2 regions of the Salmonella sp. FC25216 genome follow, and region 1 is predicted to be linked to the other one. Evidence: predicted binding sites of a transcription regulator. Region 1 holds the regulator's gene; the other holds the start of a gene.
What was found. Region 1 encodes LexA, which represses DNA repair genes until DNA is damaged. Its sites were predicted from a motif close to TNCTGTATGTACATACAGNA; they were not measured.

Region 1 (3,422 bases):
ACGCCAGATAAGGGCCAACGACAGACCGCGAAGCGCCAGAAACACGGTTAATGCCAGCCATAAACCATGATTTCCTAATACCGGCAGGGCGAAGAGCGTTAGCGCAAATCCTCCCGCAGCGACCGCCATGCTATTGCGCATTTCGGCGGCGCGCGTCGCGCCAATAAACATGCCGTCAAGCAGATAGCACCATACGCCCACCAGCGGTAATACCACCTGCCAGAGAAGATACCGATCCGCCAGTAGCTGTATTTGCGGCAATGAGGTCAGTAACGCGACAATATGTTCGCCTGCCAGGGCATAGACTGTGGAAAACAACAAGGCCACAATTCCTGACTGGCGACACGCCGCTCGCCAGACATCCAGTAGCTTGCTACCGTCACGCGCGCCGTAAGCCTGACCGGAGTGCGCTTCTACCGCATAAGCAAAGCCGTCCAGCGCATAGGCCGTAAAGGTGAGTAATGTCATCAGTACTGCATTTACCGCGATAATATCGCTGCCCAGCCGCGCGCCTGACACCGTGATTGCGCCAAAACAAAGCTGAAGGAGCAATGAGCGCAGCATGATATCGCGATTGAGCGCCAAAAGACGGCGCACGTTGCCGCGCCAGGCCTGTTTTAGCATATCCAGCGACACGCCGCGGAGATGGAGAACTTTACGCACCATCATGAAGCCGATCAGTAACGTGGCATATTCTGCGATGACCGTCGCCAGGGCGGCACCCTGCACGTTCATATGAAGCCCCATCACCAGCCACAGGTCGAGCGTGATGTTGAGGATATTGCCCACGACCAACAAGATAACGGGTGCCCGCGCATACTGGACGCCTAACAGCCAACCGAGCAGCACCAGATTCGCCAGTGACGCGGGAGCGCTTAGCCAACGAATTTCAAGGAATTGTCTCGCCTGTACCAGGACAGCGTCGTTCCCGCCGACAATATGTAAAGCCAGCTCGATAAGCGGCGTGCGAAATAGCACAATCATCACGCCAGCGCCCAGCGCCAGTAACAACGGCTGAATGAGCGCCCGGGCTAACGCCAGTGGATTTTTGGCGCCAAATGCCTGCGCCGTTAGCCCAGTAGTACTCATACGTAGAAATAGCAGCAGCATGAAAAGAAAGCTGGTGGCAGTCGCTCCCACCGCCACACCGCCCAGATAAACCGGGCTGTCCAGATGACCAATCACCGCCGTATCGACCAGTCCCAGTAAGGGAACGGTGATGTTAGAAAAAATCATCGGCAACGCAAGACGCCAGAGAGCTTTATCAGAAGAGGTAAAAAACGGCATGGAGAAAAGCCTGACAAGGAGTTAAACGAAACGTGCTCATTGCCGGATGGCAGCGTAACACCTTATCCGGCCTACAAATTAATCATTTCAGCAACTGCATTCCCGTAGGCCTGATAAGCACAGCGCCATCAGGACAAGATTGCCGGATGGCGGCGTACAAGGAGATTAAGAGATTACAACCATTCCCCGTTGCGAATAACACCTACCGCCAGCCCTTCAATCGTAAAGCTTTGCTCGCGCAGATCCACCACTATCGGTGTAAACTCGCTGTTTTCCGGCAGCAGCTCCACTTTATTGCCCTGCTTTTTCAGGCGTTTTACTGTCACTTCATCGTCAATGCGAGCGACAACCACCTGGCCATTGCGCACGTCCTGCGTTTTATGTACCGCCAGCAAATCCCCATCCATAATACCGATGTCTTTCATCGACATACCGCTCACGCGCAGCAGGAAATCGGCGCTGGGTTTGAATAAAGAAGGATCGACCTGATAATGGCCTTCAATATGCTGCTGCGCCAGAAGCGGCTCGCCCGCCGCGACACGCCCGACAAGCGGTAATCCGTCCTCTTCTTCCTGTAACAGACGGATGCCTCGCGATGCGCCGGAAACGATTTCAAGCACCCCTTTGCGCGCCAGCGCTTTAAGGTGTTCTTCCGCAGCGTTTGGGGAACGGAACCCCAAACGCTGCGCGATTTCCGCACGCGTCGGTGGCATACCTGTCTGGCTGATGTGATCCCGAATGAGATCAAACACCTCTTGTTGCCTGGCCGTTAACGCTTTCATTCCGCCCCCTGGGTGTATATACAGTCATGCTGTGAGTATATACAGTTAAAGGTGATTTTGGAACCACAAACGGCGCAAAAAACAAGAGATTTATAAAATTTGGAACCTTTATCGAAAATGTGACCATAACAGGATGCCCCAGGTCATCAGGGCAACGAAAATAGACAGCAGTACCGCAGCCGATCCCATATCTTTCGCGCGGCCGGAAAGCTCATGGTATTCAGAACCAATGCGATCAACGACCGCTTCAATAGCGCTGTTGAGGATTTCAACAATCATGATAAGTAAAACGGAACCTATCAATAACACACGGGTAATCGCATCCACATCCAGCCAGCAGGCGATGACGACGCCCAGCAATACCGCGAGGCTTTCCTGGCGAAACGCAGCTTCGTGAGTCCATGCGGCGCGAAATCCTTTCCAGGAATACCCTGCCGCTTTGATAATTCTGGTAAATCCAGTGGTATTATTGGCCATCAAAAGAACCTTTTTACATTATTAACGTCAATGACATTATACGGTTGCCCCGCACGATTCGGACTACCGTAACGCAGCGCGAAGTATGACGGGATACAACAGAAATTCGCTAAACTTTCTGATATCCTTGCAGCGCATTTGCATTATTAACCAGAGGCTTTACATCGTTTATGTCCGGCTGGCCACGAATTTACTACAAATTACTGAATTTACCATTAAGCATACTGGTAAAAAGCAAGTCTATTCCGGCGGAACCCGCTCAGGAATTGGGACTCGATACTTCTCGTCCCATTATGTATGTCTTGCCATACAACTCAAAAGCGGACTTACTGACGCTGCGCGCTCAATGTCTGGCGCACGATCTCCCGGATCCGCTGGAGCCGCTGGAGATCGACGGCGCGCTGTTGCCGCGCTATGTATTTATTCACGGCGGACCGCGCGTCTTTACGTATTACACGCCAAAAGAAGAGTCGGTGAAACTTTTTCACGATTATCTCGATCTGCATCGTAGTAATCCGGCTTTGGACGTGCAGATGGTGCCCGTTTCCGTGATGTTTGGCCGCGCGCCGGGTCGTGAAAAGGGAGAAGAGAACCCGCCTCTACGTATGATGAACGGCGTACAGAAATTTTTTGCCATCTCCTGGCTGGGTCGCGATAGCTTTGTCCGATTCTCGCCGTCCGTCTCATTACGTCGCATGGCTGATGAACACGGCACCGATAAAATCATCGCACAGAAACTGGCGCGCGTGGCGCGTATGCACTTTGCTCGCCAGCGCCTGGCGGCTGTTGGCCCACGCCTGCCCGCCCGTCAGGATCTATTTAACAAACTGCTGGCCTCGAAAGCTATCGCCCGCGCGGTAGAAGACGAAGCGCGCA
Region 2 (3,422 bases), on a different contig from region 1:
GGGCCGTTTCCATACTTAGCCAAACATAGCCGTGGATGGGGGTTTCAGCCACCGCGTCGCCCTGCTGCTCGTTCATTAGCTGCCGCAACTCGGCAGCAATATCATTCAGTTTACCAGTGTTTGCCAGTACCGGTTGCGGGTTGCCTTCATACAACGCGTGGGCGATCGTTAACAAGGTTTGCTGCGTCATCTGCTGGGTTTCACGCAATGTGTGCGCGTTAAGCATCACAAAATGACTGGCGCGCGTCGCCCAGTGGGCATTGATTTGTAATTCCAGCATACAAACCAGATTACGGTTGATGGTCTGAATAGCCTCGAAAATAGATTTTTGTATCCGGGTTTCTTTACTGGCGGGCGTTATCAGCCCACGCATTTTGACGACATCGTTCAGCAACTGTTGCAAATGTTTATCCAACCGGGGGCGCTCCAGCAAATTCGGCGACAGCGCCGCCTGATACACCCGATTATACGCCGTGACGCAATGCGCCAGTTGGATGCGCCAGTGCAAAAAGGCGCGCTGGGGCCAGATGCCGGTAAACAACATCGCCAGTAGCGACCCCAAAATCACATCCCCGCCACGCCATAATGCCGTATCCATATCGCCAGCGGGAGCGCCGACAACAACCGCAAGCGTTATACCTATCAATAGCGCCTGATACGGTTTTTTCCCTAAGGCCAGCCACCCGCATAAAAACATCGCTACCGCACACCACACCAGCATCAGCGGCAAGGAAAAGAGTTCCAGGCGTAGCGCCACCAGCCCCAACGCAGCGCCCAGAATCGTACCGCCTATGCGCTCAAAAGCGCGAGGCACTACATTTCCCCAGAACGAGATGGGCCCCATAATCACCACTAAAGTAATAAGCGGCCATGTGCCTTCGGGAATAGAAAACAGACGAACCAACAGAAAGGTAAGAATGAACGCCAGAGCAATACGTATACCATGCACGATGCGATAATGACGGTACAACCGTATTTCAAAGGGGCTTAATGATTTATCGGCACGCACTCTTACACTCCTTACGGGAATGGCAAAAAATGCATTGTATCTGCTTTATAGCAAAAATAGCGCACAGGCGGACGGAACAAATTATCCGTCCGCTATTTTCAGGTTGAAAACAAATCGATCACTTCCGCCGTACCGGAATATACATTTCAATATCCCAGTACCCGTCTTCGGCGCCGTTATTCAGATAGGTTTCAAAACAGGGCGCAGCGGCTATCTGATAAGCGTTGTCCTGTAGCAACGCGTCAAAAAACTGATACCACGGCGTCGCAAAGTCGTCATTTTCGACACGTGCGACAGCCGTTGCGTATTCGCCGCCTTCGATTTCAGTCACGATCGCGCCTTCGCTATTGTCCGGCAGGACAAAATTTTCCGCTACGGAAACAACGGTATCGCAGCGGAGTTTTTCCGCAGGCACTTCATCCGGATTATCGTAGTAAACGGCTATCCATTCGATCGGGACGATTTGATTTCCGTCTACCCACATCATCAGTTGTTCAAAACCCTGCTTTATGGTTTGTTCCCATGGGCCGACCATATGGAAACCGGCTATCTTACGTTTTTGTTCCTGCCTGATTTCGTAATCCATGCTGCCTCCACCATTACACTGTATTTATATACAGTGTAATTTTTAACTTTCAACGCCACAAGGATAACGTGATTATTATGTGAGCAGACTCGCACTCCTCCCTTTGCAAGCAGGAGTTTGAGGCGCATGGCGTGTGACAACGGCTTACGCTTTATGCTGAAAATAGTCGCTCAGACGAGAGAACATACCGCCTTTGCCCACCGATTCCAGAGTGACCAGCGGCCACTGGGCGACCAGTTTATCTCGATCGTAGAGCTCTATTTCACCTACCTGTTGATGAGCGGCGATTGGCGCCTCCAGCTCTTTTCTATCCAGCACATATTTTGCTTTGATATGCGGAATTTCCGCTTTAGGCAGTGCCATCCAGAAGTCCTGTTCCGTACCCAGCACAATCTTTTCTTTGTCTCCGTACCAGATCCGCTCGCTGCCCACTTTTTTGCCGCTGTGCAAAATCTGCACCGTTGCAAAGTTTTGCTGGCCCCACTGCAACAGTTTTCGCGCCTGTTCCTCACGGCCTTTCGAACTTTTCGCCCCCATCACGACGGCGATGAGTCGACGCTGTCCGTCCACCGCCGATGCGATAAGATTAAATCCCGCCCCCGATGTGTGTCCGGTTTTAAGCCCATCGATATGCATTGTCTTATCCCACAACAAGCCGTTGCGGTTCTGCTGCGTGATGCCGTTCCAGGTCAGGCTCTTCTCGCTGTACATGTGATAAAATTCAGGTTCGCCGTGAATAATCGCCCGGGAGAGTACGGCCAGGTCATACGCGGAACTATGTTGCCCCGGCGCATCCAGTCCGTGGACGGTTTCAAAATGGGTATCCTGTAAGTTAAGTTTTTTCACATAGCTGTTCATCATCGCCACAAACTGTGGCTGCCCGCCCGCGATATAATCCGCCAGCGCCACACAGGCATCGTTACCGGAATCCACAATTAAGCCACGGCTTAAATCACGTACCGACACGCGATCCCCTTCTTTTAAAAACATCAACGAGGAGCCGACAAAAACCGGATTATCCTTCGCCCAGGCGTCGCGCCCAACGGTGACGATATCGTCAGGACTGATACGATGACTATCGATGGCGCGATCGACGACGTAGCCCGTCATTAGCTTGGTGAGGCTGGCGGGATTGCGTTGCTGGTGTTCATTACCGGCGGTAAGAACCTGTCCCGTAGTGTAGTCCATCAACACCCAGGCGCCTGCATCAATGGCTGGCGGTTGGGGAGCAAAACTTACGGTATCAGCCGCAAGCGCAGGAGAAAGGTGCATCGCAAATAAAGAAGCGGCAATAAACAAACGGCGTTTCAACAGCATGTCCTCAGGATTGTCTCTATTTGCCGTTCTTTTTACGGAAGTTCGGTTAAACAAACATGGATAAATTGCAAGAAAATGTGACACAAGGCACATTTTCTTGCTTAATTTATTTTATGAATACGGTCAGACGGCGGGCTTATCCCCACGCGGCGCGGTACGATGACGGTGATAGCCGTCAACCATACTACGGAAGATTTGTCCCGGCGTGTCGCCTAGTGTACACAGATAGAGATGTGCGCAAATAAATAGTAAGCCGATGATAGCAAGCGCCATATGCAGCACCAGCATCACTGGGCCCAGACCCGCAACCTGCGGATAGAGACACAATAGACCTGTGATGATTAATAGCGGCACCAGCGCGTACATAATCGCCAGATATGCCAGTTGTTGCAGTGGATTAAACTTATTCTGCTCTGTTGCGGCAAACGGATGCGCCTCCCCTTTCATGATGCCAAAAAGGTAAAAACGCGTCTGACGTATGCAGCGCGTCACCAGTCCGGAAAAATTTAC

Region 2: a site for LexA is predicted at 1,612-1,631, ahead of sbmC (DNA gyrase inhibitor SbmC). Genes of this name have one in related genera too.

Annotation. Positions count from the first base shown of each region.
Region 1 covers NZ_JBDGON010000001.1:697,943-701,364, forward strand. The annotation lists gene dinF (MATE family efflux transporter DinF) at 1-1,287, opposite strand, end outside; gene lexA (transcriptional repressor LexA) at 1,461-2,069, opposite strand; gene AC3G3F_RS03215 (diacylglycerol kinase) at 2,178-2,546, opposite strand; gene plsB (glycerol-3-phosphate 1-O-acyltransferase PlsB) at 2,717-3,422, shown strand, end outside.
Region 2 covers NZ_JBDGON010000015.1:73,366-76,787, forward strand. The annotation lists gene AC3G3F_RS21925 (FUSC family protein) at 1-1,009, opposite strand, end outside; gene sbmC (DNA gyrase inhibitor SbmC) at 1,128-1,595, opposite strand; gene dacD (serine-type D-Ala-D-Ala carboxypeptidase DacD) at 1,740-2,912, opposite strand; gene phsC (thiosulfate reductase cytochrome B subunit) at 3,036-3,422, opposite strand, start outside.